2 regions of the Streptomyces chlorus genome follow, and region 1 is predicted to be linked to the other one. Evidence: riboswitches for the same ligand, from Rfam matches in the RefSeq annotation. Region 1 holds a riboswitch; the other holds the start of a gene.
What was found. A riboswitch is a leader RNA that binds a small molecule or an ion and turns the genes downstream of it on or off. The one in region 1 is predicted to bind glycine.

Region 1 (15,431 bases):
TCCCCCGGGCGCGGGATCGCCGCCGAGGACGGCGTCCGGAACGGCCTCGCGGACCGCCGCGACCAGGTCGTCGCGGAGCGCGCCGATCTCGCGGGCGAACCACTCCCGCTGCTGGGCGGCGAGCCGGCCGGCAATCGCGAAGGAGACGACCGCGGGCACGTCGAGCGTGCCGGAGCGCACGTGCCGCTCCTGACCGCCCCCGTGCAGCACGGGTACGGGGGTGTACTCGCGGCCCAGGACCAGCGCCCCGATACCGTACGGGCCGCCGATCTTGTGGCCCGAGACGGTCATCGCGGCGAGCCCGGACGAGGCGAAGTCCACGGGCACCTGGCCGAAGGCCTGGACGGCGTCGGAGTGCAGCGGGACGCCGAACTCGGCGGCGACCTCGGCGAGTTCACGGACCGGGAGAATCGTCCCGATCTCGTTGTTGGCCCACATCACGGTGGCGAGGGCGACGTCGTCGGGGTTGCGTGAGATCGCCTCGCGCAGAGCATCCGGGTGGACCCGGCCGTAGGAGTCGACCGGCAGGTACTCGACGAGGGCGCCCTCGTGCTCGCCGAGCCAGTGGACGGCGTCCAGGACGGCATGGTGTTCGACAGGGCTGGCGAGGACCCGGGTGCGGGCCGGCTCGGCGTCGCGCCGGGCCCAGTACAGGCCCTTCACGGCGAGGTTGTCGGCCTCGGTCCCGCCGGAGGTGAAGACCACCTCGCTGGGACGGGCGCCGAGGGCTTCGGCGAGGGCTTCGCGGGCCTCCTCGACACTCCGGCGGGCACGTCGGCCGGCGGCGTGCAGGGAGGAGGCGTTGCCGGTGACGCCGAGGTGCGCGGTGAGTGCCTCGACCGCCTCGGGAAGCATCGGGGTGGTCGCGGCGTGGTCGAGGTAAGCCATGGTGAGGACGATTCTACGGGCCGCGTCCGGTGACCCCGGGGCGCGGTCGGCCGGGATGCCCCGCCGACCGCACCGCGGAGGACCGCTCAGCCCAGGCGTACCCGGGCGAGCTGACGGGACTGGGCGACCAGTCGGTCCGCGCTGTCCCAGACCTCGGCGTCCTCCTCCAGGAAGCCGCCGGCGAGGTTGCGGGTGGTGATCGACACCCGCAGCGGGCCGGGCGCCGGACGGGAGCGGACGTGCACCGTCAGCTCGACCGTGGGGACCCAGCCCTTGAGTCCGAGTTCGAAGGCGGTGGGCGGCAGCGCGTCCACCGCGAGGAGCAGGGAGAGCGGGTCGTGGTCCCGGCCGTCGGCGAGCCCGAACCAGGCGCGCATCTCTCCCTTGCCGGAGGGCTTCCCGAGGGCCCAGCCGAGGGTCGACGGGTCGAGCTTGAGCATCAGCCGGTCCATGATGGCGGAGCTGCCGTCGACGGGGGCCGGCCCGTCCTCGGGGCCGAAGCACTGGTCCATGGGCGGTATCGCGGGCGGCTCGGCCGACGTACGGACGTCGTCGGGGAGGGCGTCCAGGTCGCCGTAGGAGGCCAGGAGGCGGATGCGCTCGACCTCACGGCCCTGGTCATCGGTCTGGAAGAGGGACGCCTGCCCGGTCGAGAGGGTGCGTCCGGTACGCACGATCTGGGTACGGACGACCGCCGGGCCCGGCTGGGAAGCGGTCAGATAGTGCGCGGAGAGGGTGAACGGGTCCGCGTGCGGCAGGGCGTCGGCGAGGGCGCGGCCCAGGACGGCCAGCAGATAGCCGCCGTTGACGGCGCTGATGATCGTCCAGCCGGCGGAGAGATCGGTGTCGTAGACGCCCGGTTCGCGGGGCGTGACCGCGGTGTCGCGGTCGAACTCACTGTCGCCGATGGTGGCCCGGATGGCCGGGGCGGAGGCTGCTTCTGGCATGCATGAACAGTACAAGAGTCACCTACTAAGCGGTAGCTTTGGGGTGGCGGTCGGACTCCGAACCGCCTCCTCCGCTCCTCCGCTCCTCCGCTCCTCCGCTCCTCCGCTAATCCTCCTCGCGGGCCGTCGAGCGCCGCTGCCACGCACGGGGCGCCCGCCAGTGGTACCGCAGCGCCAGCAGCCGCAGCACGAACGCCGTGACCACGGCGAGGGCGCTGGTGAGCGCGTTCAGCACGTCGAAGCGGAGGCACAGGGCGACCATGGTGGCGCCGACCATCGCCGGTACCGCGTAGAGATCGCGGTCCCAGCGCAGCAGCGAGGGCACCTCGTTGGCGAGCACGTCCCGCAGCACGCCGCCGCCCACCGCGGTGACGAGGCCGAGGCAGGCTGAGGCCGTCAGGCCGAGCCCGTAGTCGTACGCCTTGGTGGTACCGACGACGCAGAACAGGCCGAGCCCGGCGGCGTCGAAGAAGTTGACGGCGTTCTGGATGCGCTCCACGTGCGGGTGGAGGAAGAAGACCAGCGCCACGGCGAGCAACGGGGTGACGAAGTACCCCAGGTCCGTGAAGGCGGCGGGCGGCACCGCGCCGATGACCACGTCGCGGAAGAGCCCGCCACCGAGGGCCGTCGCCTCCGCGAGGACGGCGATGCCGAAGACATCGAGGTTCTTGCGGACGGCCAGCAGGGCACCCGAGATCGCGAAGACGAAGATGCCGACCAGGTCGAGCGCGTGCAGGAGGGACGGGCTGAAGAGTTGCTGGAGCACCCGCATATTCTTACTCAGCAAGAACCCCTCGCCTTACAAAACAAGGCGAGGGGTGGTGTGAACTTGCTGTCCGGGGACCAACCGGCCTAGGTACTGTCCCAGGCCGCCCAGAGCGTCGACGGACGCTCGCCGGAACGGTTAGAGGGCCTTCTTCGCCGCGGCCTTCTTCTCGGCCTCGGCTTCCGGCTCCGCCTCGGTCCTGGTCTCCGGCTGAGCCGTGTCGTCCGCGGCCTCCGGCTCCGTCACGGTCTCCGGCTTCTCCGGCCCGGTCTCCGCTTCAGCCTTCTCCTCCGCGGCCTCCGGCTCCGCCTTCTCCACCGCGGCCCCGGACTTCTCCGCCGGGGTCTCCTCCACCGGTGCCCCGGACTGCTCCGGCACCGTCACGTCACTGGATCCCACGGACGCCGGGGCGTCCTCGACGCCTTCGCGGGTCGCCGACACCACCTCTCCGTGGGTCCGCTTCAGAGTCCCGGCCGCGATCTCGGCGGTGTAGTGGCAGGCCACCCGGTGGCCGCCGCCGACGTCCCGCAGTTCCGGCCGCTCGGTCGCGCACTTCTCGGCCTGCGCCCACGGGCAGCGGGTGTGGAAGCGGCAGCCGCTGGGCGGGTTCGCCGGGGAGGGCAGGTCGCCGGTGAGCAGGATGCGCTCGCGCTTGTCCTCCACCTCCGGGTCCGGCACCGGCACCGCCGACATCAGGGCCTTGGTGTACGGGTGCTTGGGCTCGGCGTACAGCGTGTCGCTCGGCGCCTCCTCGACCAGCGAGCCCAGGTACATCACGCCGATCACGTCGGAGATGTGCCGGACGACCGCGAGGTCGTGGGCGATGACCAGGTAGGTCAGGCCGAGTTCCTCCTGGAGTTCCTCCAGCAGGTTGACGACCTGGGCCTGGATCGACACGTCGAGCGCGGAGACCGGCTCGTCGCAGATGATCACGTCCGGTTCGAGGACCAGCGCGCGGGCGATGCCGATGCGCTGGCGCTGGCCGCCGGAGAACTCGTGCGGGTAGCGGGCGAGGGCGTTGGAGGGCAGGCCGACCCGCTCCAGGATCGCCTTGATCTTCTCGCGGCGCTCCTCCTGGTTCTTGCCGATGCCGTGGGCGACCATGCCCTCGGACAGGATCGACTCGATGTTCTGCCGGGGGTTGAGCGAGCCCAGCGGGTCCTGGAAGACCATCTGGAGCCGGCGCCGGAAGCGGCGCATCTCCTCGCTCGGCAGCTTCGCCAGGTCGGTGCCGTCGAGGACGACCGACCCCTCGGTGATGTCCACGAGGCGCAGCACCGACCGCCCGAGGGTGGTCTTGCCGCAGCCGGACTCGCCGACCAGACCGTAGGTCTCGCCGGCCTCGACCTTCAGGGACACCCCGTCCACGGCGTAGACGTGGCCGACCGTACGGTCGAACAGCACGCCCTTCTTGATGGGGAAGTGGACCTTGACGCCGTCCAGTTCGAGCAGGCTCATGCGGGGACCTCCTCGGCCTTCGCGTCGTCGAGTACGGGGTTGACGCACCGCACCTGGTGACCGGCGGCACGCGGCTCGGCGAGCTGCGGGGTGCCGGTCAGGCAGCCCATCTCGTACCGGTCGCAGCGCGGCGCGAAGGCACAGCCGTCGGCCCAGGCGACGCGGTCGTTGATGGAGCCGCGGATGGGCTTGAGGGACTCGCCCCGGGGGGCGTCCAGGCGCGGGATGGAGCCCAGCAGTCCGTGCGTGTAGGGGTGGGTGGGGTGGGCGAACAGCTCACGGCGGCCGGCGGACTCCACGGCCTTGCCCGCGTAGAGCACGTTGACCTGGTCGCAGAGGCCGGCGACCACACCGAGGTCGTGGGTGATCATCAGCAGGGCGGTGCCCTCCTGGTCCACGAGTTCCTTGAGCAGTTCCAGGATCTGGGCCTGGATGGTCACGTCGAGGGCCGTGGTGGGCTCGTCGGCGATGAGCAGGCTCGGGGCGCAGGCCACCGCCATGGCGATCAGCGCGCGCTGGCGCATACCGCCGGAGAGCTGGTGCGGGTACTCCTTGAGCCGCCGGGTCGGGTCGGGGATGCCGACCCGGTCCAGCAGGTGGGCGGCCTCCTTGCGGGCGGCCGCCCCCTTCATCCCGCGGTGGCGCTCCAGGATCTCGGTGACCTGCACGCCGATCGGCACGACCGGGTTGAGCGAGGACAGCGGGTCCTGGAAGATCATCGCCATCCTGCTGCCGCGCAGGTCGCGGCGGGCGGACGGGTTCATGGTGAACAGGTCGGTGCCGTCGAATTCGGCACGGCCGCCGACCGTGACGCCCTTGTCGGGCAGCAGGCCCATCAGGGCCAGGGAGGTGACGGACTTTCCGCAGCCGGACTCGCCGACCAGGCCCACGACCTGGCCCTGGTCGACCTCGAAGGAGACGCCGTCGACCGCCCGGGACTCCTTGCGGCCGCGGCCGCCGAAGGTGACGGTCAGTTCGTCGACAGTGAGCAGAGACATGGTGGTTCAGCCCCTCAGCTTCGGGTCGAGGGCTTCCCGCATGGCCTCGCCGAGGAGGGTGAAGCCGAGGGCGGTGATGATGATGCCGACGGCGGGGTAGACCGCCATCAACGGCGCGTTGTCGAAGAAGCGCTGCGCCTGGGTGAGCATGACACCCCACTCGGGGGTGGCCGGGTCGGGGTTGCCCAGGCCCAGGTAGGACAGGGCGGCCGCTTCGATGATCGCGGTGGCCAGGGAGAGCGTGGCCTGCACGATCACCGGGCTGAGCGAGTTGGGGATGATCTGCGAGACCACGATGCGCCGCTTGCGCACGCCCAGGGACTTGGCCGCGAGCACGTAGTCCGTGCCGCCCTGCGCCAGCATGGAGCCGCGCAGCAGCCGGGCGAACACCGGAATCTGGACGACACCCACGGCGATCATCACGGTGGTCAGTGACTGCCCCATGACGGCGGCGATGGACACGGCCAGCAGCAGCGAGGGCATCGCCAGCAGCATGTCGATGAAGCGCATGATGACGGAGTCGATGCGCTTTCCGGTGTCGCCGCCGAGGGTGGCGGCGGCTCCGGAGAGGCCGCCGATCAGGAAGCCGATGACCAGGCCGATGAGCGTGGCGACGACGCCGACGAGCAGCGTCTGGCGGGCGCCGATCAGCATGCGGGAGAACATGTCCCGGCCGAGGTGGTCGAGTCCGAACCAGTTCTCGCCGCGCGGGCCGACGAACTCGCCCCGGTTTTGGAAGACCTCACCCCGCCAGGTCTGGGCGGTCGCGGCGTGCGGCGCGAGGTAGGGCCCGACGATCGCGAGGAGGACGAACAGGAAGATGACGACCGCGCCGATGATCGCCATCTTGCTGCGCTTGAGACGGCGGAACGCCTCACGCCACAGGCTGGCGCCGGTGCCGGTCTCCTTGGTCGCGGTCAGTTCCGCGAGCCGCTGGATCTTCTCGGTCTTGGTGGCGACACTCACGTCAGTACACCCGCACTCTCGGGTCGATGAGGCTGTACGCCACGTCCACCAGCAGGTTGATCAGGACATACACCAGCGCGATGAACATGATGAACCCGACGAGCACCGGGTAGTCGCGGCCGTCGATCGCGGTCCGGATGAAGGAACCGATACCGCCGAAGGAGAACACGGACTCGGTGAGGACGGCGCCGGACAGCAGGGAGCCCGTGAGCAGGCCGACCGTGGTCACCACGGGGAGCATCGCGTTGCGCAGCACGTGCCGGCCGCGGACGACGCTCCGCTTGAGGCCCTTGGCCTCGGCGGTGCGGACGTAGTCCTCGTCCTGCACCTCGAGGACGCTGGCGCGGGTCATGCGCACGATGACGGCGAGCGGGATGGAGGCCAGGGCGACGGAGGGCAGGACCAGATGCATGATCGCGTCCCAGGCGGCGTCGAGTTCCCCGGTGAGGACGCCGTCCAGGACGGCGAATCCGGTCACGCTCGTGGCGTCGAGGCCGGTCTCCTGGCGTCCGTAACTGGGGAAGATCCCGAGCTGGACGGCGAAGATCTGCTTGAGGATCAGGGCCAGGAAGAAGACCGGGATGCAGATGCCGATGAGCGATCCGGAGACCGCGGTGACGTCGAGCCAGCCGCCGCGGTGGCGGGCGGCGAGGTAGCCGAGCGGGATACCGACGGCCACGGCGATGAGGATCGCGAGGAGGGCCAGCTCCACCGTGGCGGGGAAGCGCAGGACGAACTCGTCCCACACCGGCTGTCCCGTCTGGGTGGAGGTGCCCAGGTCGAGCTCGGCGATGCGCTTGAGGAAGCGCCAGTACTGGACGTAGACGGGCTGGTCCAGCCCGAGCGCCCGGTTGATGCGGATTACTTCGGCCTCGGTGGCCTTTTCCCCCAGGATCGCTGAGGCGGGTCCGCCGGGCAGCCGGTCGAGCCACAGAAAGAGCAGTACCGACAGGCCGAGCAGCGTGGGTATGAGCTGGAGCAGTCTTCGTACGACGAGACGCAGCACCCCGCATGCCCCTTTCTTGCGTGATGTGTTCCATGAATGGACCCGCCCGGCCGACGAGTTGCGACGGCCGGGCGGACCCAATGTGCTTGGGTGACTACTGCTCGCTTACTTGAACGAGGCCTCGGAGAAGACTTCCTGCGTCAGCGGGGAGACGTTCGGCGGGTTCACGTTCTTGCCGAAGGCGATGGCCGGCGGGGAGGACGAGACCGGGACACCCGGCAGGTACTCCATGACGACCTCGTTGGCCTTCTTGTACGCGGCGATGCGCTCGTCGTGCTTGCCGAGCTTGGAGCCGGCGTTCACGGCGTCGAAGACCTTCTTGTCCTTGAAGCCCCACTGCTTGTCGTACCCGGCGAACCAGGTGCCGATGAAGTTGAAGCCGTCGTTGAAGTCACCGGTCCAGCCGAGCATGTGCAGGTCGCAGGAGCCCGACTCGGTGGCGTCCAGGTAGTCCGGGGCCCACTTCATCGCCTTCGGCGTGACCGTGATGCCGGACTTCTCCAGGTCGTCCTTCATCAGCTCGAACAGGTCCTGCGGGGCAGGCATGTACGGGCGGGTGACCTCGGTCGGGTAGCAGAAGTCGACCTTCAGCTTCTCCTGGCCGGCCTTCTTGAGGAGCTTCTTGGCCTCGCCCGTGTCGTACGCGTACTGCTTGACGTCCTTGGAGTAGCCCTCGATCGTGTCGGGCATGAACTGGTCGGCGACCTTGCCGCCCTCGGGCAGCTGGGTCTTGACCAGGTTCTCGCGGTCGATCGAGTGCGCGATGGCCTGGCGGACTTCCTTCTTCTTGAGCGCGGGGTTGGCCTCCTGGCTCATGCCCACGTAGAAGAGGTTGAAGACGCCACGCGTCGGGACGCCGTAACCCTGGTCCTCGAGGGTCTTGACGTCGGCCGGCGCGACGAGGTCGTAGCCGTCGATGTCACCGGCCTGGAGCGCCTGGCGGCGGCCCTCTTCGGTGTCGATGGTGCGGAAGACCAGGTTCTTGATCTTCGCCTTGTCGCCCCAGTAGCCGTCGAAGCGCTCAAGGGAGACTTCCTTGTTGCCCTTGTTCCACTTCGTGATCTTGTACGGGCCGGTACCGGCGACCGTGCCGGCCTCCTGGCTGTACTTGGGGTACGTGATGGCGTCGCCCTTGGCGGAGGCGTCCTGCTTCTTGTACTCCTCGATCGCCTTCGGCGAGTGGATCGCCAGGGCGTTCAGGGAGAAGCCGCCGGGGAGGTTGGCGGAGGGCTCCTTGACCTCGATGACGGCGGTGTTGTCGTCCTTCGCGGTGCAGGACTTGTAGTTCGCCTCGGCCGTTTCCTTGTCCTCGTTCTTCGCGAAGCCGCCCATGATGGTCTGCCAGTAGTAGGAGACCGCGCTGGACTGGTAGGTGCCCGTCCAGTTGAACCAGTGGTCGTAGTTGGCGCAGACGGCCGCGGCGTTGAGCGCCTCGCCGTCGTGGAACTCCACACCCTTGCGGAGGTTGAAGGTCCAGACGGTGCCCTCGTCGTTGCTCGACCACTTCTCGGCGAGGCCGCCGACGAGCTCGCTGCCACCCGACTCGTGCTCGAGAAGGGCCTCGAACGCCTGTCGCGTCACGCGGAAGGTTTCACCGTCGCTCGCGAGGGCAGGGTCCAGGGAGCCAGGGTCACCGGCGCCGGCGAAGACGAAGGTGTCCTTCTTGCCGTCGCTCTTGTTGTCACTGTCCCGGTCGCTGGAGCAGCCCGTGGCGATCAGAGCGACCGCCACCGCGGCCGTGATCGCCCGAGCGGCTCGGGACTTGGATATGCGCATATTGGGGCCACTCCGGGTCCGCTATGTGGATGCATCTTGACCGGCCGAACACTACAGATGTTCACAGCGAGTCGAGAACAGTCCGGATAGCGGTGATACCCACCTGAGATCTGAACAGTTGACATAAGGGACGCATCAGGCGTCCCGCCGTCAGGAATTAACCATCCCGATACATTCGGCGCCCCCTCAACGGCCGCGCGGGAAGCGCCGAGCGGCGTGAAGAACGGGTGAAACCGCAGGTGACAGGCGGTCGACCGGCCATAGCTGAGCGCACATGGTCGAAAACCTGACGTGAAATCAGTGCCCGGCGGCGGAACGGGCGGCCCGCGCCGACGCTCATGTCCACTCCGTGGGCACCGTCACGCTGAGTCAGCGCAGGCGGGTGCGGCCGGGCACCGGCCGCACCCGCCTCTCCCGCATACGGCCCGGTCAGCGCTGGTGCGCGGGCGGATAGCCGGAGCCCGCGGCGGGGGGCGCGGCGACGCCATGGGCCTCGCGGTCGTAGAACGGGCGGGCGTTGGCCCGCAGCCACATCGCGACCGGGTCGTGCTCGTCGGACATCGCGACGGTCGACACCGGAAGCCCGTCCGGAACCGCGCCGAGGGACTGCCGCATCATCGCGCGCACCGCGTCCACGGCCGGCGGCGACGTGTCGTACACGTCCAGGCCGATGGCGAGATACGGGGCGCCCAGCGACGGCTGTACCCAGGCACGACGCAGCGAGCGGACGGCGGGGGTGCGGTGCGCGTTCTGCGCGAGCAGGGCGTAGAACTGCGGGATCTCGATGGCGGGTTCGGACAGCCGCAGGGGCCCGGCGGGCTGGCGGTCGAGGCCGGTGGCGAGCCTGCGCAGATCGAGCCAGGGGATGCCGAGGCCACCGCCGGGGGCGTGCGGATTGAGCCAGAGTCCGTAGCGGTCGGGGTAGAGGGCGCGGGCGGCCTCGAGGCCGTCGACGACCTCGTAGGACCGGTTCCAGCCACTGGCGGACAGCTCCTGGGCGGAGGTCACGCAGGGCGCGTAGCCGAAGCCGTCGACCTCCATGTTCCCGTACTGGGCGTCCGGGGAGCCCGACTGGCCCTGCCACAGCAGCATCCAGACGTGACCGGAGGAGGGGGTCGCGAGCGCGCGCAGCAACGCCTCGTAGGCGTCGTAACGCCCCGGTGTCACCTGGCGCAGCATGTGCTCGACCTGTCCGGCCGCCGCGGTGCCTGCGCTCACTTTGTATCGCCCCTCCGTACAACACCCTCACCCAAGCCAATGAACCTAGCTTAAGCGCCTCTCGGTCCCGGGGAGCTCCGCCGGTCCGCGGCCGGCCTCCGGCTGCGCTGCGGACTCCTCACCGCTCCCACTGGTAGAAGGGGCGGACACGATCGCGCATCCACTGGCCGACCGGGTCCTGGGTCACGTCCAGGAGGACCAGGTTGACGGGCCACTTCACCGGCTCGCGGCCCAGCGCGCGGCCCAGCGCGTCCATCGGCGCGGCCCGCAGATCGCCCTCCGCACGGGTCAGTTCGGCGGGGGACAGTTCGACGCCGACGAACAGCACCGGTCCGGCCGTCTCGATCTCGGCGAGGCAGCGGCGGGCGGTGGAGACGAGACCGAGGGCCTCGAACTCCGTGGAGGCGGCGGCGAGGAAGTCCACCGGGTCGTCCTGCCAGTCGGGTTCGAACAGCTTGACCCGGCCGCCGCTCGCGGGGCCGTCCAGCGGTCCGCGTCCGGCGCGGCACAGGGCGGCGACGGCGGGCGGCGGCAGCGGGATGCCGACCACTCCCCCGGGGTTCACGGCGATCCCGGCCTGCGGTGGCAGACCGCGTGCGAACTCCACCGCGGGCGCGACGGTGAACGACATGTGGGAGCCGACGACCTGGCGGAACTGTTCCTCGGAACTGAAGACCGGGACGTACGCCTGGCCTTCGATCTCCATCGTGGGCAGGTCCAGCGGGCCGCTGTCCGGTCCGCCGCCGCCCGGCAGCGGTATCCACACATAACTCCGGCCCAGTACCTCGATGATCCGGCCGTCGGCCGAGGGGACGCCGAGGGAGGCGGAGAGCACCTCCTCCAGCTCGTTGCCGGGCCATCCGCCGTGCGGATGGGGGTGAGTCTGTGCCGGGAAGTCCGCGGAGAAGCCCGCCGGGAAGTCCATCTGCCTACCGCCTGCCTGGAACCACTGCTGTGGCTGAAAGGCTAACCGCTGCCGCGCCCGGCGGTCGGCCCTTACGGCCGCCTGTCCGCACACCGGCCGGCCGCCTGTGCGGCCGTCAGTCCGTGAAGTCGATGCGGTGCAGTGCGTTCGCCGCGTCGCGGTCGGCCAGGACGGCCGAGCCGCAGCCCGCGGGCAGGTCACCGCGCGTCACGGACGTCAGCAGCCGGTCGATGGCGGTGCGGTGGCGCCGGAAGGCGTACCGGGAGACCCCGCGGCCGCGCTCACGCTGGCCGTCCAGGGCCTGCTCCGGAGGGACGTCGAGCAGCAGCAGATGCAGGTCCGCGCCCCGGCGGCGGGCCTCGCGGGCCAGCCAGCGGCGCACCCAGGCCTGCGTGCCGCAGTCGTGGACGACGACTCCCTCGCCGGTGCGCAGGGCGCGCCGCAGTCCGGCGTAGTGGGCGAGGCGGACCAGGGGCCGGTACACCGCGTACGGCAGGAGGCGCGGCATGCCGCGGTCCCACCGGTCGCGGGTGTCCTGCGAGTCGATCAGGGTGCCGCGCGCCGCGCGCCGCATGAGGGTGGACTTGCCGCTGCCGGGCAGTCCGGTGACCACGACGAGGTCGCGGGGGCCGAAGATCAGGGCGTGCGGGCTGCGGCCGGCGCGCTCGCGCAGGTCGCGGACGACAGGCGCGGGCAGGGTGCCGCATGCCTCCCGGGCCGAGGGGGCCTGCTGCTCGGACAGCGTGACGCCCGTGGTGGTGGCGTACGCCCTGGCCTTGTTCACCGTGAGTCCTCCCCTGGGGGCTGTCCGGCCCTGTGCCCAGGCACCGAACACCTCCCCGCCGAGTGTAAAGAGACGGTAACGCCGGGTGTCTCTGGTTTCCGTCCCTTTCCCGATACAGGCCTGTCACAGCCGTCCGTGAACACCCGAATACCCTGTGCTTCTCCCGGAAGGGTCCCCCTGCCGCGGCCCCGCGATGCGTGCAATGATGAGCGCGCCAACTGCATACCGGCCGTTTGAATCCGCGCGGGAGAGTCCCCGGCACCGTTGCCGTCGGGGCGCCGAAGGAGCAAGTCCCTCCCTTGAATCTCTCAGGCACCGTTACCGCGTGGGCGAGGCACATCTGAAAAGCGGGCCCCGCGCGAGTCGCCGGTGGCTCCACCCAAGGTGCAAGCCGTGGTCGTCCCCTGCGCGGGCGGTCATGGCGAACCTCTCAGGTTCCGATGACAGATGGGGAGGAAAGACCTCGCCTGTCCTGCCCTGGGAGACCGACCGATGAGCAGTACCGAACTCCGCCGGACCGCGCTCGACGCCCTGCATCGTTCACTCGGTGCCACGATGACCGATTTCGCCGGCTGGGACATGCCCCTGCGCTACGGCTCCGAACGCGACGAGCACAACGCCGTGCGGACGAGGGCCGGTCTCTTCGATCTCTCCCACATGGGCGAGATCACCGTCACCGGCCCGCAGGCGTCCCGGTTCCTCGATCACGCGCTGGTCGGCACCATCGGGACCGTCAAGCCCGGCCGTGCCCGCTACACCATGATCTGCCGCGAGGACGGCGGCATCCTGGACGACCTGATCGTCTACCGGCTCGACGACACCGAGGCCGGGTCCCCTCGCTACCTGGTCGTCGCGAACGCCTCCAACGCCCAGGTGGTGCTGGACGCGCTCGTGGAGCGGTCGGCCGGTTTCGACGCCGAGGTCCGTGACGACCGCGACGCGTACGCGCTGCTCGCGGTGCAGGGCCCCGAGTCCGCCGGCATCCTGCAGTCCCTGACCGACGCCGACACCGACGTCGAGGGCATGAAGTACTACACCGGGCAGCCCGGCACGGTCGCGGGCCTCCCCGCCCTCATCGCCCGTACCGGCTACACCGGCGAGGACGGCTTCGAGCTGTTCGTGAAGCCGGAGCACGCGGTGGAGCTGTGGCAGGCGCTGACCAAGGCGGGCGAGGGCGTCGGGTTGGTCCCGTGCGGGCTGTCCTGCCGGGACACGCTGCGTCTGGAGGCCGGCATGCCGCTGTACGGCAATGAACTGAGCACCTCCATGACGCCGTTCGACGCCGGGTTCGGCCGGGTGGTGAAGTTCGAGAAGGAGGGCGACTTCGTGGGCCGCGCCGCCCTGGCCGAGGCCGCCGCCCGCGCCGAGCGGACCCCGCCCCGCGCCCTGGTCGGCCTGGTCGCCGAGGGCCGCCGGGTCCCGCGCGCCGGGTACGCGGTGGTCGCCGGGGGCGAGGTGATCGGCGAGGTCACCTCCGGTGCGCCCTCCCCGACGCTGGGCCGGCCGATCGCGATGGCGTACGTCGACGGGGCGTACGCGGTGCCGGGCACGGCGGGCGTGGGCGTGGACATCCGCGGCAGCCACGAGCCGTACGAGGTCGTGGCGCTGCCGTTCTACAAGCGGCAGAAGTAACCGTCGCAGAGGGCCCCGGGACGGCTGATGCTGTGGGCGCATCCGGCGGGCCCGGGGCATGAGCCCGCCGACCGTGACACTTTCCGGGAATGTGTCACGGTTCGCAGCCGGAGTACCAGTGCCGTCGGTACGGGCTCGCGAGGCCCGGAACGCCGGGCCGAATCGACCAACAGCATCACGGCCTTCCGGGCCCTCCCACGTCGTCGTAGGTCGTCGTAGGTCGGCGCGTAGGTCCTCGTACGTCGCCGTAGGGGCTCGCAGATCCCCGCAGGTCCTCGCACGGGTGAGCCGGGCAGGTCGTGCCCGCTCACGCGTACGTCCCGTACTTCCCGTAGTTTCCGAGTCATCAGCAAGTCCACCGTGTACAGGAGAATCCAGGTCATGAGCAACCCCCAGCAGCTGCGTTACAGCAAGGAGCACGAGTGGCTGTCGGCCGCCGAGGACGGTGTGTCGACCATCGGCATCACCGAGCACGCGGCCAACGCACTCGGCGATGTCGTGTTCGTCCAGCTCCCCGAGGTCGGTGACACCGTGACCGCGGGCGAGACCTGCGGCGAACTGGAGTCGACCAAGTCGGTCAGCGACCTGTACTGCCCGGTCACCGGCGAGGTCACCGAGATCAACGAGGACGTGGTGAACGACCCCTCGCTGGTGAACTCGGCCCCCTTCGAGGGCGGCTGGCTGTTCAAGGTACGGGTCGGCGAGGAGCCGGCCGACCTGCTCTCCGCCGCCGAGTACGACGCCTTCATCCAGGGCTGAGGAGGCCGTAGTCCCATGTCGCATCTGAACACCCCGCTGCACGAGCTCGACCCGGACGTCGCCGCGGCGATCGACGCCGAACTCCACCGCCAGCAGTCCACCCTCGAGATGATCGCCTCGGAGAACTTCGCCCCGGTCGCGGTCATGGAGGCCCAGGGCACGGTCCTTACCAACAAATACGCCGAGGGCTACCCCGGCCGCCGCTACTACGGCGGCTGCGAGCACGTCGACGTGATCGAGCAGATCGCCATCGACCGGGTCAAGGAGCTGTTCGGCGCCGAGCACGCCAATGTGCAGCCGCACTCGGGCGCGCAGGCCAACGCCGCCGCGATGTTCGCGCTGCTCAAGCCCGGTGACACGATCATGGGCCTGAACCTCGCGCACGGCGGGCACCTGACCCACGGCATGAAGATCAACTTCTCGGGCAAGCTCTACGACGTCGTCGCCTACCACGTCGGCGACGACGGCCGGGTCGACATGGCCGAGGTCGAGCGGCTGGCCAAGGAGAGCAGGCCGAAGCTGATCGTCGCCGGCTGGTCGGCGTACCCGCGGCAGCTGGACTTCGCCGAGTTCCGCCGGATCGCGGACGAGGTCGGCGCGTACCTGATGGTCGACATGGCGCACTTCGCCGGTCTGGTCGCGGCGGGCCTGCACCCGAACCCGGTTCCGCACGCCCACGTCGTCACCACGACCACGCACAAGACCCTCGGCGGCCCGCGCGGTGGCGTGATCCTCTCCACGACCGAGCTGGCCAAGAAGATCAACTCCGCGGTCTTCCCCGGCCAGCAGGGCGGCCCGCTGGAGCATGTGGTCGCGGCCAAGGCGGTCGCCTTCAAGGTCGCCGCGTCCGAGGAGTTCAAGGACCGCCAGCGCCGCACCCTGGAGGGCGCCCGCATCCTGGCCGAGCGCCTGATGGAGGACGACGTCACGACAGTGGGCGTGGACGTGCTCTCCGGCGGCACGGACGTACACCTGGTCCTGGTCGACCTGCGCGCGTCCGAGCTGGACGGGCAGCAGGCCGAGGACCGGCTCCACGAGGTCGGCATCACCGTCAACCGCAACGCGGTCCCGAACGACCCACGGCCCCCGATGGTCACCTCGGGTCTGCGGATCGGCACGCCCGCCCTGGCCACCCGCGGCTTCGACACCGAGGACTTCGCCGAGGTGGCGGACGTGATCGCCGAGGCGCTGAAGGCGCCCTCCCCCTTCGGGGCCGCCGACGCCGAGGCGCTCCGGGCACGGGTGACGGCCCTCGCGGAGAAGCATCCGCTGTACCCCGGTCTGAAGTAATTCCGTACGCTTTGATTC
Region 2 (15,431 bases), on a different contig from region 1:
GGTCTGGTGGCCAGGACGCAGCTCACGCTCAGCCAGATTGATGCGCGTATCCCGCGTGCGCACGTGATCAAGCGTGACCTGGCGACCCCGTGGGCGGTCAAGGGGCTCGTGATGCGGCGGGTCGTCGAGGAGGCCGGTGACCGCTTCGTGGACACCACTGACGGTGTGCGTGTGGTGGAGACCGACGGCCGCTGGGTGATGGTGCTGCCCGACCCGGCCGAGGCGGTCACCCACCTGTGGGCCGAGGGCCCCGACGACGCCTCTGCCCAGGCTCTGCTCGACGAGTGGGCATCGGTCGTGGACAGCGCCGGACGGTAGTCAAAACCGTGCAACGAGCGGTACGCGTGCGTGCCGGACAAGTGTCCCCGGCGGGACCTGCCCGGCACGCACGTAGGCCCGTTCGGAGGTAGCGCCCGCGGCATGCGACGATGTGCGGCATGCCGCAGCAACCCCCCGTTCGGAGCACCCCCCAGCGGCTACCGCGTCCGGACGCGTCCATGTCGTTGATCACCAACGTGATGGACCACAGCCTCGACGAGGGATACGCCGAGGCTGCCGCGCGGAAGCAGGTCGACGGCGGCGGAGGCATGCCGAAGACCCTCAGGGCGAAACTGGGGCTCGCCGGCGGTCTGGTGCTCGCGGCCCTGGTGGTGACCGTCGGAGCCGCGCAGGCCAGAGTGGAGGCTCCCGTCGTCGCCAAGGAGCGTGAGGAACTGATCGACAGGATCGACCGGGAGACCGAGGCGGCGGACAAGCTCGAGGACGGTATCGACGCCCTCCGCGCCGACGTGAGCGCGCGGCAGCGCGAGGCGCTCAGGCGCAGCGGCCAGAGCGAGCGCACCGATCTGGTGGGCGTCCTGGCGGGCGCTGTCGCGGTGCACGGTCCCGGCGTGAAGCTCGTGGTGAACGACGCCAAGGACACGAGCGCCGGCGGGGACGGCGACGCTCGTTCGACCACCGGGTTCTCCGACACCGGGCGGGTCCGCGACCGGGACATGCAGCGCGTGGTCAACGGCCTGTGGGAGTCCGGCGCCGAGGCGATCTCCATCAACGGGCAGCGGCTGACCGCCCTTTCGGCGATCAGGGCCGCGGGGGACGCGATACTGGTTGACAACAGGCCGCTGGTACCCCCGTACACGGTCTTCGCCGTGGGGAACGGCCAGCAGTTGAGCAGCCGGTTCCAGAACAGCTCGGACGGACTGTATCTGCATGCCCTGCAGGAGAGCTACGACATCCGTACCGCTCTCTCGGTGGAGGACGACCTCCGGCTGCCCGCCGCACCGAGTGTGATCGTACGAACTGCTCAACCGATAACCAAGGCTGCACCTGAGAAAGGCACATCGTGATCGCCGTACTGGGCCTCGTCGTGGGAGTCGTGGCCGGCCTGCTGGTCCGGCCCGAGGTTCCGGCGGTCGTCGAGCCGTACCTGCCGATCGCCGTCGTGGCGGCGCTCGACGCCGTCTTCGGCGGGCTGCGGGCCATGCTCGACGGCATCTTCGACGACAAGGTCTTCGTGGTGTCGTTCCTGTCGAATGTGGTCGTTGCCGCGCTGATCGTCTTCCTCGGTGACGAGCTGGGCGTGGGTGCCCAGCTGTCCACGGGTGTGGTGGTCGTCCTCGGCATCCGGATCTTCTCCAACGCCGCGGCGATCCGCCGGCACGTGTTCCGGGCGTGAGACCGATGAGCGATCAGAATCACGAGCACGAGCACCCCCGTCAGGACGACAGGACGACGCCCGAGCCGCCGACCGGACCGCACGCGGTCCCCGGAGCCCACCAGGCGCCCTCGCCCCGCCCCGCCTCGGAACCGCGCCCTGCTCCCGCGCCGCGTCCCACCGCGGCACCCGGCGGCAGCTTCCGGAAGGAACTGCCCGACGAGGTGCCCGCGAGCGCATCCGCGTCCACGGAGGGGGAGGCGCCACCGGAGCGGCTCGGATCCGATCTGTCCGGACGGCAGCGGCTGGTGAAAGGCCTGTGGCCGCCACGGATCACCCGGGCCCAACTCATCGTCGCTCTCCTGCTGTTCGGCCTGGGCTTCGGCCTGGCCGTCCAGGTGGCCTCGAACAGCGAGGGCGACAGCGCCCTGCGCGGCGCACGTCAGGAGGATCTCGTCCGTATCCTCGATGAACTCGACGACCGCACAGAGCGTCTTGAGGACGAGAAGCAAGGACTCGAGGAGCAGCGCGACGAGCTCGAGAACAGTTCGGACCAGGCTGAGGAGGCGCGCCGGCAGACGCTCGAGAGGGAACGCCAACTCGGCATTCTGGCGGGCACGGCGGCTGCACAGGGCCCCGGCATTACGTTGGTCATCGAGGACCCGAAGGGGATGGTCGAGTCGAACATGCTGCTCGATGCGGTCCAGGAGCTGCGCGCGGCCGGCGCCGAGGCCATTCAGGTGAACGGCGTACGGGTTGTGGCGGGCACCTACCTGTCGGATTCCGGCGACGGAGTGAGCGTTGACGGGAACAAGATCACTGCCCCCTATCGTTTCAAGGTCATCGGCAAGCCGCAGGACCTCGAGCCGGCGCTCAACATCCCTGGAGGAGTGGTGCAGACTCTCGAGAAGGAACAGGCCACCGCCTCGGTCGAGCGGTCGGCCAAGATCGTCGTGGATGCCTTGCGACCGGCGAGGCAGCCTGACTACGCTCGGTCGTCCTCGCAGTGAACCGGGGGTGCGTGGAGGGCAACCGGCGAGGGCAAGAGGTTGCGGGGGGTCGGCGCACCGAATGGGTGGTGCGTGGTGGAAACTGTCTGGTGGATACGGACGTTGTGAAGATGTCCGGGTCGGCCAGTGTGTTCAGTCAGGGTTCGTCCTGCCCCACGGGCGGGTCTGTTTCGGTCAAGGGGAATCGCCCGTGAAGTTGTTTGGGAAGTTGTTCGGCAAGAGCGCGCGAGAAGGCCGCGGCAATGCGACCGCTCGTCATCGCGCACAGCCCGACGCGGAGGCGTCGCGTCCGCTGTACCGGGATCAGGTCGGCGGTCCGGGCGAGGACGTTGCGGGAGGCCAGGGCGCGCCGTCGGTTGACCCTGCGCAGTCGAGCGGCATAGGTTTCGGGCAACCGTCAACCTCAGGTACGGGTGGAGGGTTTTCCGTCCCGTACGCGTCCCAGGCCCCCGGTGGGCAGGAGGATCCGTCCATGTCGGCCTTGGTGTGTACGAGGTGCGGTAACCGCAACGCGGAGAACAGCCGCTTCTGTTCGAACTGTGGAGCCCCGCTCAGGCCCGGAGCCGTTCCGGAGCGTCCCTCTGAGACGACGTCCACCATCTCCATCTCCGGTCTCGAGGCGTACGACGCCGAGGTCACCGGCCAGACGCAGGTGCCGACGCTGTCCCCGGAGGCACAGGCGGCCGTCGACGCGCTTCCGATGGGTTCCGCGCTCCTGGTCGTGCGCCGCGGGCCGAACTCGGGCAGCCGCTTTCTGCTGGACGGCGATCTGACCACAGCCGGACGCCACCCGCAGAGCGACATCTTCCTGGACGACGTGACGGTCTCCCGTCGGCACGTGGAGTTCCGCCGCAGCCAGGACGGTTCGTTCACCGTGGCCGACGTGGGCAGCCTGAACGGCACGTACGTCAACCGCGAACGGATCGACCAGATCGGCCTGTCGAACGGTGACGAGGTGCAGATCGGCAAGTACCGGCTGGTCTTCTACGCGAGCCAGCGGGGTTACTGACCCTCCCCGGACTCCGTCCGGGGCACCCTGACCCCAGGGAAGGTCCATGCTTCATACACCCAGCGGCGGTGCCGGGCACGGTGCCGCCGCCGCGGAAACTGGACTGATGAGCATCGGCACGGTGCTGAACGTGCTGCGCGAGGAATTCCCCGAAGTCACCATCTCCAAGATCCGCTTCCTGGAGTCGGAGGGGCTCATCGAGCCGCAGCGGACTCCCTCGGGGTACCGCAAGTTCAGCGCCGGGGACGTGGAGCGTCTCGGCCATGTCCTGAGGATGCAGCGGGACCACTATCTGCCGCTCAAGGTGATCCGAGAGCACCTGGACGCCATGGAGCGCGGCGAGGCCGTCCCGCTTCCGGCACTGTCCCGGCCGCGGGACGGGGAAGCCGGCCCCGAGCCGTCCGCCGCCCCGCCCGCGACAGCGGCCCGGATCGGGAGGGCGCAGTTGCTGGCGGCGGTCGGCGTCGACCAGCGGCAGCTCGCGGAGTGGGAGTCGTACGGGCTGATCGCGCCGGTTGAGGACGAGGTGTACGACGCCGAGGCGGTCACCGTCGCCGGCCTCATCACCGAGCTGGGGCGGTTCGGGATCGAGCCGCGGCATCTGAGGGCGATGAAGGCCGCCGCCGACCGGGAGGCCGGGCTGGTCGACCAGGTCGTCGCCCCGCTCAAGCGGCACCGCAACCCGCAGACCAGGGCGCACGCGGAGGCGCGTACGAAGGAGCTCGCCGGCCTCACGGTGAAGTTGCACGCCGCGCTGGTGAGCGCGGCGCTAGGGGTGCGGCTGCCCTGAGGCGCGGAGGGCCCGGATCGGCCGCCCGATCCAGGCCCGACTACCCAAACGTCCCGGGCACGGCCTAGGGTTGCTGTGTGAACGAGCTCGATGTCGTAGGTGTCCGGGTCGAAATGCCCTCGAACCAACCGATCGTGCTGCTGCGTGAAGTGGGAGGCGACCGGTACCTCCCCATCTGGATCGGCCCGGGGGAGGCGACGGCCATCGCCTTCGCCCAGCAGGGCATGGCTCCCGCACGCCCGCTGACCCATGACCTCTTCAAGGACGTGCTGGAAGCCGTCGGCCAGGAGCTCACGGAAGTGCGCATCACAGACCTGCGTGAGGGTGTCTTCTACGCGGAGCTGGTCTTCGCCAGCGGTGTCGAGGTGAGTGCCCGGCCGTCCGACGCGATAGCGCTGGCGCTGCGCACGGGTACGCCGATCTATGGCAGCGACACGGTGCTCGACGACGCGGGGATCGCCATCCCGGACGAGCAGGAGGACGAGGTGGAGAAGTTCCGCGAGTTCCTCGACCAGATCTCGCCGGAGGATTTCGGCTCCAGCAGCCAGTGAGGTGCGGCGGCCGTTCCGCTGGAATGCTGCTCGGAACCGCGGTGTGTGAGAGCCTCGCGCGGCCCGCGCCGAGGGCATTCGGCTAGCCTTTCCCCGCGGTGGGGCACGGGAAACCACTCTTAGGGTGATTATCACTCGGCGTGCCGAGTGTGGCGATCGTTGACGCACCCTTGGTGACTGCCTACCGTCGAGGAGGCAGGTCAAGGACGGAGGTCGGCGTGAGAAGCACCGGCGACGGTACGGCTGGGGGTGCCCCCGGACATGGTCTCGGGGTGAGCGGTCCGTACCCTCCCCCAGGCTCTCAGCTCCGCGCGAGCGGGGCGTATGCCCATCACGGCAACGCGGCCGATCCTGCTCCGCAGCGACCGGCGGCCGTGCCGAGCAGCGGAGGGGCGACGACGTCCATGGCGTCCGAGGAGATCGGCTACCGCGGCCCAACGGCCTGCGCGGCCGCCGGTATCACCTACCGGCAACTGGACTACTGGGCTCGCACGGGGTTGGTCGAGCCGAGTGTGCGGCCCGCCCATGGCTCGGGGACACAGCGGCTGTACAGCTTCCGGGACGTCGTCGTCCTGAAGATCGTCAAGCGGTTCCTGGACACCGGTGTCTCGCTGCAGAACATCCGTACCACCGTCCAGCACCTGCGGGAGGGGGGCTTCCGCGACCTGGAGCGCATGACGCTGATGAGCGACGGCGCCACGGTCTACGAGTGCGCCACGCCGGACGAGGTCCATGCCCTGCTCCAGGGCGGCCAGGGGATCTTCGGGATCGCCGTGGGCGTGGTGTGGCGGGACGTCGAGAGCGCGCTGTCGCAGTTGCACGGGGAACGCATCGACACCGGGGAGACGCTGATCGGCCCCAACCCGACGGACGAGCTGGCGAGGCGGCGCAACCGCGCCGTCTGAGCCGCTGCGCCGTACGAGCGGTCCGTGCGGTCTGCGCCGTCCGGGACGGCCGGCGGCACGCGTGGCGGGGCGTTGTCAGTGGCGTAGGGCAACATCGGAGAGGTGAGATCCGCGCCCACAGTCCTGCATCTCGACATGGACGCCTTCTTCGCCTCGGTGGAGCAGGCGTCCAAGCCGAGCCTGCGCGGGAAGGCCGTGGTCGTGGGCGGGCTCGGGCCGCGCGGTGTGGTCGCCACCGCCTCGTACGAGGCTCGGGTCCTCGGTGTCCATTCCGCGCTGCCCATGGCGCAGGCGCGGCGGCTCGCGCCGAACGCGGCGTATCTCGTGCCCCGCTTCGCGTTGTACCGGTCGATCAGCGACCAGGTGATGGAGCTGCTGCGGGCGCTGTCGCCGCTGGTGGAGCCATTGAGCCTGGACGAGGCGTTCGTGGATCTGGAGGTCGGAGGGGCGGCCTGGGACGAGCGGTCCGCGCGGCTGGCCGGCGCGAAGCTGCGCGCGGACATACGGGCGGTCACGGGGCTCACCGGATCGGTGGGGCTGGCGGCCTCCAAGATGCTGGCGAAGATCGCCTCGGAGCAGGCCAAGCCGGACGGGCTGGTGCTGATCGAGCCGGGGACCGAGCGGGCCCTGCTGGCGCCGCTGTCGGTCCGGACACTGCCGGGTGTCGGGCCGGCCACCGGTGACCACCTGCGGCGGGCCGGCATCCACACGGTCGGGGATCTCGCCGAGGCAGGGGAGGACGAGCTGGTACGCCTGCTCGGCAAGGCACACGGACACGCCCTGCACGCCATGTCCCTGGCGAGGGACGATCGGTCCGTGGTGGCCGAGCGGGAGACGAAGTCGGTGTCGGTCGAGGACACCTACGACGTGGACATCCACGACCGGGTGCGGGTCGGGGTGGAGGTCCAGCGCCTCGCCGACCGCTGTGTGCGCCGGCTGAGGGCCGCGAGGCTGTCGGGACGGACCATCGTGCTGAAGGTGCGGCGGTACGACTTCTCGACGCTCACCCGCTCCGAGACCCTGCGGGGGCCCACGGACGATCCAGCGGTGGTGCGTGAGGCGGCGGCGCGGCTGCTGGACTCGGTCGACACGACGGGTGGCGTGCGGCTGCTGGGCGTGGGGGTCAGCGGGCTCGCCGACTATACGCAGGAGGACCTGTTCGCGCAGGCGGCGGGGGAGCGGGGCAAGGAACTGCTGGGCGAGGAAGCGGAGGCGGCAGTGCTCGCGGAGGAACGGCAACAGGCGGGTGCCGAGCGGCGCTGGCCGGCCGGGCACGACGTGAGGCACAGCGAGTACGGTCATGGGTGGGTCCAGGGCAGCGGCCTCGGGCGGGTCACCGTGCGGTTCGAGACGCCAGGATCGGCGCCGGGGCGGGTGAGGACCTTCCGGACCGACGACCCGGCCCTGCACCCCGCGGATCCGCTGCCGTTGGTGGAGCGAAGACCTGGGGACAGCGGGAAGAGCGCGGACGGCCCGAGCGGCGAGGACAGCCAGGACGGCGACGGTCAGGACAGTGACGGTCAGGGCGATGAGGGCACCCAGGACGGCAGGGCCGACGGCGACGCCCGGGGCGCCCAGGACGGCCGGGACACCCGGGATACCCGGGATACCCGGGGCAGTCAGGTTTCAAGGGCTGGTGCGGGGGCGGTGGCCGATGTTACGGACCCGGGGGCCTTGGGCGGGTGAGGGTGCTGCCCTGTGTGAGTCCGGAGGCAGGCCCTGGACGGGCGGGTGCCGGGTCGGTGGCTCGGATGCGCCATGGGTCGTCGTCAGGCAGAGTCGTCCCTGCCGGCGAGCCTGCCGAAGTCGTGGTCCGGGAGCGGGGGAGGGGGAGGGGGAGGGGCGGCCGTGTCCAGGCCGTAGTGGTGGTAGAGCTGGAGCTCCTGCTCCGGGGAGAGATGGCGGCCCACACCGAAGTCGGGGGCGTCCTTGATCAGAGCGCGTTCGAAGGGGATGTGGAGGCCGCCGTCGATCAGTTCGCTCGGTTCCAGGGGGACGAAGGCGTCCCTGCTGAACAGGCCGGTGCGTATCGCCGCCCACTCCGGCACGCCGGTGGCGTCGTCGAGATAGACCTCGTCTATCGTGCCGATCCGGTTGCCATTGCGGTCGAACGCCTTGCGGCCGATCAGGTTGCGCGGATCGATGTCGGTCTGCACGGGCCCTCCACAGGTCGCAAGGATTCGTCAGCACTACAAAACGGCACAATCGGCGGAGCGGCCACTCGAAAGTCCGGGTCTTGCCCTCGCTGGTACCCTGGCAGCGGCTGCTGACCCCGTGCGGGAGAGCCCTCCCTGCATCATCGGAGGGCGCCGAAGGAGCAAATCCTCCCCGGAATCTCTCAGGCCCACGTACCGCATGGACGAGGTCACTCTGGAAAGCAGGGCGGGTGTCGACGGCTCCCGCTCTCACCGACGGTGAAAGCCGGCCGCCCCGGGCGGCCGGTGAAGCTCTCAGGTTGAGATGACAGAGGGGGAGGCCGTCCGGGCACCCGCCATGGTGCCCCTCGAAGGTCGTCGGACCAGGAGGCCTCCGCACATGACCGCCCATCGCATTGCCCTCTCCGAGCTCGAACAGGGAACGCCCTTCGAACAGCGTCATATCGGCCCCGACCACGAGGCCCGCGCCAAGATGCTGGCGCAGGTCGGCTACGGCTCGCTCGACGAGCTGACGGCCGCCGCGGTCCCGGACGTGATCAAGAACGCCGACGCGCTGGACCTGCCGGGTGCCCGGACCGAGCCCGAGGTGCTGGCCGAACTGCGGTCACTGGCCGACCGCAACGAGGTGCTCGGCTCCATGATCGGGCTGGGGTACTACGGGACCTTCACGCCGCCCGTCATCCTGCGGAACGTCATGGAGAACCCCGCCTGGTACACGGCCTACACGCCGTACCAGCCCGAGATCTCGCAGGGGCGGCTCGAGGCGCTGCTGAACTTCCAGACCATGGTCGCCGAGCTCACCGGCCTGCCGACCTCCGGAGCCTCCCTGCTCGACGAGGGCACCGCGGCCGCCGAGGCGATGGCGCTGTCGCGCCGCATGGGCAAGAACAAGAAGGGCCTGTTCCTGGTCGACGCGGACGCGCTGCCGCAGACCATCGCCGTCATCCAGACGCGCGCCGAGCCGGCGGGTGTCGAGATCGTCGTCGCCGACCTGAGCGAGGGTATCCCCGCCGAGGTCGCCGAGCGTGAGATCAACGGCGTGCTGATCCAGTACCCGGGCGCCTCCGGTGCCGTACGCGATATCAAGCCGGTGATCGACCAGGCGCACGAACTGGGCGCGCTCGTCACCGTCGCCGCCGATCTGCTCGCCCTCACGCTGCTGACGTCTCCCGGTGAACTCGGCGCGGACATCGCGGTCGGCACGACGCAGCGCTTCGGCGTGCCGATGGGCTTCGGCGGACCGCACGCCGGATACATGGCCGTGCAGGAGAAGATGGCGCGCAGCCTGCCCGGACGGCTCGTCGGTGTCTCCGTCGACGCGGACGGGCACAAGGCCTACCGGCTCGCGCTCCAGACCCGCGAGCAGCACATCCGCCGTGAGAAGGCCACCAGCAACATCTGTACCGCCCAGGTGCTGCTCGCCGTCATGGCGGGCATGTACGCCGTGTACCACGGCCCCGAGGGGCTGAGGACCATCGCGTGGCGCACGCACCGCTACGCGACCGTCCTCGCCGAGGGGCTCCGGGCCGGTGGCGTGGAGATCGTCCACGACGCGTACTTCGACACGCTGACCGTGCGGGTCCCGGGGCGGGCCGCCGAGGTCGTCGCCGCCGCCCGTGACAACGGCGTCAACCTGTACCTCGCCGACGCCGACCTCGTCTCGATCGCCTGCGACGAGACCACCACACGGGACCGGCTCGCCGCCGTGTGGAGCGCCTTCGGTGTCGAAGGTGACGTCGAGTCCCTGGACGCGGTCGCGGGGAACACTCTCCCGGACGCCCTGCTGCGCACCGACGAGTACCTGACGCACCCCGTCTTCCACCAGCACCGCTCCGAGACCGCGATGCTGCGCTACCTGCGCAGGCTCGCCGACCGCGACTACGCGCTGGACCGCGGCATGATCCCGCTGGGCTCCTGCACCATGAAGCTCAACGCGACCGCGGAGATGGAGCCCATCACCTGGCCCGAGTTCGGGCAGCTGCACCCCTTCGCGCCGGCCGGGCAGGCCCAGGGCTACCTCACGCTCATCCACGAGCTGGAGGACCGGCTCGCGGAGGTCACCGGCTACGACAAGGTGAGCCTCCAGCCCAACGCGGGCTCCCAGGGCGAACTGGCAGGGCTGCTCGCCGTACGCGGCTACCACCGGGCCAACGGTGACGAGCAGCGCACCGTCTGCCTCATCCCGTCCTCCGCGCACGGCACCAACGCCGCCAGCGCCGTCATGGCCGGCATGAAGGTCGTCGTCGTGAAGACCGCAGAGGACGGCGAGGTCGACATCGACGACCTGCGCGCGAAGATCGAACGGTACCGCGACGAGCTGTCGGTGCTGATGATCACGTACCCCTCCACGCACGGTGTGTTCGAGGAGCACGTCGCGGCCATCTGCGCGGCCGTGCACGAGGCCGGCGGCCAGGTGTACGTGGACGGCGCGAACCTCAACGCGCTGGTCGGGCTGGCCAAGCCCGGACACTTCGGCGGGGACGTCTCGCACCTGAACCTGCACAAGACCTTCTGCATCCCGCACGGCGGCGGCGGTCCCGGCGTCGGCCCGGTCGGCGTGCGGGCGCACCTGGCGCCGTTCCTGCCGAACCACCCGCTGCAGCCCGAGGCCGGGCCGGAGACCGGGATCGGGCCCGTCTCGGCGGCGCCGTGGGGCTCCGCGGGCATCCTGCCCATCTCGTGGGCGTACGTCCGGCTGATGGGCGGCGAGGGACTCAAGCGGGCCACCCAGGTGGCGGTACTCAGCGCCAACTACATCGCCAAGCGCCTCGAGCCGCACTACCCGGTGCTGTACACCGGCCCCGGCGGGCTGGTCGCGCACGAGTGCATCATCGACCTGCGCCCCCTGACCAAGGCGACCGGCGTGAGCGTGGACGATGTGGCCAAGCGGCTGATCGACTACGGCTTCCACGCGCCGACGATGTCGTTCCCGGTGGCCGGGACGCTGATGATCGAGCCGACCGAGTCCGAGGACCTGGCCGAACTCGACCGGTTCTGCGAGACGATGATCGCGATTCGCGCGGAGATCGAGAAGGTCGGCTCCGGTGAGTGGCCCGCGGACGACAACCCCCTGCGCAACGCCCCACACACCGCTGCCGCGCTCGGTGGGGAGTGGGAGCACGCGTACAGCCGTCAGGAAGCAGTCTTCCCGACCGGTGTGAGCGTCGCCGACAAGTACTGGCCACCGGTGCGCCGCGTCGACCAGGCTTTCGGCGACCGCAACCTGGTGTGCTCCTGCCCTCCGCTGGAGGCGTACGAGGACTGACGCGGCGGGGGGCCCTACGGGACCAGGACCGGGACCGACGACCGGGGAGCAACGCCCCGTACCGGTACCGGGGAGTGGAGGGGCTCCGCTTCGGCCATGTGGCCGGGGCGGAGCCCCTCGTCGTACCCCACCTGCCCCGCAGGACCAGGGCCGGGGCCGTTTCTGTGCGTCAGACGCGGTCGATATGGACGTTTGTCGACTTGATCCGGGCCGTGGCCTCCATGCCGACCTCCAGCCCGAGCTCCTCGACGGCCTCGCGGGTCAGCAGCGAGACCAGTCGGTGCGGGCCTGCCTGGATCTCGACCTGGGCGGCCACGTCGCCGAGCTTGATCGCGGTGACGATACCGGGAAAGGCATTGCGCGCCGAGGTGTACGGCGTGCCCTCCTCGGCCGTGCCGGCCTTCGCGAGGTCGACCGAGAACGCGGCCAGGTCCCGCCCGTCGATGAGCCGCCGTCCGCCTTCGTCGCGGTAGGTGGTGACCCGGCCCGCGTCCGCCCAGCGGCGGGCGGTGTCCGGGCTGACGCCGAGCAGCCGCGCTGCCTGGCCGATCGTGTAGGACTGCATGCCGATCACGATAGGGCGGGCGTCGGGGCCGGACGGTGCGGGGTCGATGAGGGTGAGTGGCTCCCGCGCCCCCGATCGTAAGGTTTGCCAGATGATCCGAAAGTTTCGCATGCCTTGGTGGAAGCGGCGCGATGCCGTTCGGTGTCTTCGGATGCGGCCGCCGCGCGGTCACCGGGCCGCTTCGAACCGGACCCCCGGGCGGGCCGTGGTCCGGGGTGGCGGGGGTGGCGACGGGGGCGGTCCGGACCGGCCGATCGGCGGGAGCGCCGCCTTGCGGAGGATGGCGGAAACGCCGGGTCCGGCCCCGGCGGCGGGCCGCGTCGGCGCCTGCGGTGCGGGTCGGCGGAAGATTCACCGCGTACAAGGGGTTGCCGCCGTTTGGCGGCTGTCTCTAGGGTGTGGCAAAAACGCATGTTTCTGAATCTTTTGCGAAACTTTCGAACCAGCGGGTGGGTGTGGAGATGTCCGCCCCTGACTCCAAGGAGCGCATGACATGGGCGCCCCGGCACTGTCCCGCCGCAGCTTCCTGGCGGCCTCCGCCGCGGCCGGCCTGGGCATCACGGCACTGAGCGCGTGTGGTGGCGACTCGGACGGAGGGTCGTCCGGGACGACCACGATCGAGTGGTGGAACATCTCCACCACCCAGCCGACGAAGGACGTCTGGGCCGCTCTCGCCCGGAAATTCGAGAAGCAGAACCCCACGGTCAAGATAAAGATCGTGCAGCTCGAGAACGACGCCTACAAGTCCAAGATGACCGCGCTGACCGCCTCCGGGAAGCTGCCGGACATCTTCCACACCTGGGGCGGCGGCGTACTCAAGCAGCAGGTCGACGCGGGGCTTGTCGAGGATCTCACCGGCTCCACCAAGGCGTTCGCCGACGGTCTGCTGCCGGTCGCCAAGGAGCCCTACCTCCTCGACGACAAGCTGTACGGCATCCCGTTCGACATCGGCATGGTCGGCTTCTGGTACAACAAGGCGCTCTTCAAGAAGGCCGGGATCGCCGAGCCGCCGACCACGTGGAGCGGGTTCCTGGACGCGGCGAGCAAGCTGAAGGCCGCCGAGGTCACGCCGATCGCCCTGGCCGGCAAGGAGACCTGGACCGGCATGTACTACTGGGCGTACCTCGCGATGCGCACCGCCGGTATCGACGCCCTCGCGAAGGCCGACGCGGACAGCGACTTCACCGGCCCCGACTTCGTCCAGGCCGGAGAGCACCTCAAGGAACTCGTCGACCTGGAGCCGTTCCAGAAGGGCTTCCTCGGCGCCTCCTACTCCGCCCCCACCGGCCAGGCCGCCGCGGTCGGCAACGGCAAGGCGGCCATGGAACTGATGGGCCAGTGGGCTCCCGTTGTCGAAGCCGATGCGGGCAAGGGCCTGGGCGAGGACCTCGGCTTCTTCCCGTTCCCGGCCGTCGAGGGTGGCAAGGACACCATCACCGAGGTGTTCGGCGGGGGTGGTGGACACGCGCTGCGCCGGGGCGCGCCGCAGGCCGCGGTCGACTTCCTGGAGTTCTTCGCCTCCGAGGCGACGGACCGCGAACTCGTCAAGGAGACCGGGGTGCTGCCCGTGGTTCCGGCCGCCGAGGCGGCGCTGACCGACGCCAACCTCCAGACCGTGCAGAAACAGCTCAAGGGCACCACTGCATCTCGTCCTGATCGCCGTCGGCGCGGTGATGGCCGTACCCCTGCTGTACGCCGTGCTGTCCGGGTTCAAGTCCACCGACCAGCTCTCCGGCAACCCCGTCGGGCTGCCCGACCCGTGGGTAGGCGCCAATTACACCGGCATCCTCGCTTCCGGTGACTTCTGGCGGCTGGTCGGCAACAGTACGCTGATCGCCATCGCCACGGCCTTGATCGTGGTCGCGGTGTCCGCGCTGGCGGCGTTCTCCTTCGCCCGGTTCGCCTTCCGGGGGCGGGAGGTGCTGTTCACGATGGGGTTGATGTTCCCGTTCGCGGTGGCCGCGCTGCCGCTGTTCCTGCTGCTGCGCTCCATGGGCCTGCTGGACAACCCGCTCGGCGTGATCCTCCCGCAGGCCGCCTTCGGCCTGCCGATGACGATCATCATCCTGCGCGGATTCTTCCGGCAGATCCCGGGGGAGCTGGAGGAGGCGGCCACGCTCGACGGCTGCAGCCCGTTCGGCTTCTTCTGGCGGGTGCTGCTGCCGATGGCACGGCCCGCGCTGGGCACCGTCTCGGTGCTCGCCGTGGTCACCAGCTGGAACAACTTCTTCCTGCCGCTGCTGGTGTTCACCGACGACACCTGGTGGACCATCCCCATAGGCGTCCAGCAGTTCCAGGGACAGTACTCCGCGGACACCGCGCGTGTCTTCGCGTACCTCGTCCTGGCCATGGTTCCCGCGCTCGCCTTCTACTCGGTCGCCGAGCGCCAGCTCGTCGGCGGTCTGACCGCGGGCGCGACCAAGGGGTGACGCACACGCGCCCGGTGTGTCACGGTGTGTGACAGGGCTTGGATATGCGTCGGGGCCGGTTCGCGGGAGTTCCCGCGGTCCGGCCCCTGGGTTCCGTGGGCGGGCTCCGCTCCAGCCCGGCAGAGCTAGGCGGTGGTCATCACCTGGATGGCGCCCTGAGAGCGCTGCGGGGCGATGCACCTGCCATCGGGCAGGAGTTCACCGGTGTCCTCGAAGAGCACGACACCGTTGCACAGCAGGCTCCAGCCCTGCTCCGGGTGGTGCGCCACGAGACGGGCGGACTCCCGGTCGGCGGAATCGGCTGCGGGGCAAGGTGACTGGTGCTGGCACATGGATGGGATCTTTCGCTCTGGCGTGACCTGTGGGCTGGCTGTCGTTTCAGTTCCGCGGCGTGAAGCTTCGTTCATGGCCGCCCCCCCCGTGGTGATGGGCCCGTTGAGACAGGCCGGTCGGAAACAAGTGTTGCCCCTCGGGCGGCAATCCGCAGGGATTTCGCGGCACCGCCCCTCACAGGTTGAGGACGCGTCACCCTGGTGGACGGTTCAGCTCAACTGCCCTGTCACTTCGGATGGTTCCGCATGGCCGGATGAGGCTAGTCCGGTCCGGATTCCTGGTCGCTCCGGTGTCCAGGGCCACGTCGGGCTTCCTCGTGGTTCCGGCGAGGGCGTGCCCCGCCGCCGGAGGTCCGGCGGCGGGGCACGGAAGAACGAGGTGCGGGAGAGGGAGGGGTGTGGAAAGGGTGCTCGCGCGAGGTGTGAGGCGTCAGGCGGGTGAGCCGAGCAGCCGGTCGGGCGTGACCCGGTGGGTCAGCACCGGGAGGAGTTCGGCGGCCCGGTGCGGGCGGTGGGCCGCGATGCCGGGCGGTGCCGGGGCGAGCGGGACGAGCAGGTCGGTGGCTGCCGGATGGCCGCTGGCGCCGTCCGCGGTGCGGTCGCCGTGCAGCCAGAGGGTCAGCATGTAGAGGCCGGGTACCGACAGCAGCCGGGGCTGGTACGACTGCGGCAGGGCCTCGGCCTGGCGCAGGGCCAGTTCGGTGGAGGCGATGTAGGGGCCCTCGAAGAAGCGGGAGAAGGTCCAGCCGTCGGGGGTGAGCACGG

Region 2: linked by a shared signal. The riboswitch ahead of gcvP (aminomethyl-transferring glycine dehydrogenase) and the one ahead of gcvT (glycine cleavage system aminomethyltransferase GcvT) in region 1 are both predicted to bind glycine.

What each region holds. Positions count from the first base shown of each region.
Region 1 is NZ_JBHSOA010000018.1:29,344-44,774, reverse strand. It holds gene ACFPZI_RS10015 (cysteine desulfurase family protein) at 1-888, opposite strand, end outside; gene ACFPZI_RS10010 (thioesterase family protein) at 975-1,835, opposite strand; gene ACFPZI_RS10005 (trimeric intracellular cation channel family protein) at 1,942-2,601, opposite strand; gene ACFPZI_RS10000 (ABC transporter ATP-binding protein) at 2,740-4,059, opposite strand; gene ACFPZI_RS09995 (ABC transporter ATP-binding protein) at 4,056-5,057, opposite strand; gene ACFPZI_RS09990 (ABC transporter permease) at 5,064-6,023, opposite strand; gene ACFPZI_RS09985 (ABC transporter permease) at 6,025-7,029, opposite strand; gene ACFPZI_RS09980 (ABC transporter substrate-binding protein) at 7,135-8,805, opposite strand; gene ACFPZI_RS09975 (enhanced serine sensitivity protein SseB C-terminal domain-containing protein) at 9,235-10,023, opposite strand; gene ACFPZI_RS09970 (enhanced serine sensitivity protein SseB) at 10,142-10,948, opposite strand; gene ACFPZI_RS09965 (AAA family ATPase) at 11,064-11,732, opposite strand; glycine riboswitch at 11,967-12,066, shown strand; glycine riboswitch at 12,067-12,189, shown strand; gene gcvT (glycine cleavage system aminomethyltransferase GcvT) at 12,225-13,364, shown strand; gene gcvH (glycine cleavage system protein GcvH) at 13,746-14,123, shown strand; gene glyA (serine hydroxymethyltransferase) at 14,139-15,413, shown strand.
Region 2 is NZ_JBHSOA010000102.1:11,656-27,086, reverse strand. It holds gene ACFPZI_RS32970 (sugar phosphate nucleotidyltransferase) at 1-318, shown strand, start outside; gene ACFPZI_RS32965 (DUF881 domain-containing protein) at 429-1,346, shown strand; gene ACFPZI_RS32960 (small basic family protein) at 1,343-1,675, shown strand; gene ACFPZI_RS32955 (DUF881 domain-containing protein) at 1,681-2,664, shown strand; gene ACFPZI_RS32950 (FHA domain-containing protein) at 2,726-3,673, shown strand; gene ftsR (transcriptional regulator FtsR) at 3,720-4,463, shown strand; gene ACFPZI_RS32940 (bifunctional nuclease family protein) at 4,541-5,014, shown strand; gene ACFPZI_RS32935 (MerR family transcriptional regulator) at 5,233-5,919, shown strand; gene ACFPZI_RS32930 (DNA polymerase IV) at 6,022-7,605, shown strand; gene ACFPZI_RS32925 (PRC-barrel domain-containing protein) at 7,689-8,075, opposite strand; glycine riboswitch at 8,187-8,283, shown strand; gene gcvP (aminomethyl-transferring glycine dehydrogenase) at 8,455-11,340, shown strand; gene ACFPZI_RS32915 (TOBE domain-containing protein) at 11,510-11,905, opposite strand; gene ACFPZI_RS32910 (extracellular solute-binding protein) at 12,399-13,706, shown strand; gene ACFPZI_RS32905 (carbohydrate ABC transporter permease) at 13,603-14,334, shown strand; gene ACFPZI_RS32900 (DUF5999 family protein) at 14,460-14,666, opposite strand; gene ACFPZI_RS32895 (hypothetical protein) at 15,097-15,431, opposite strand, start outside.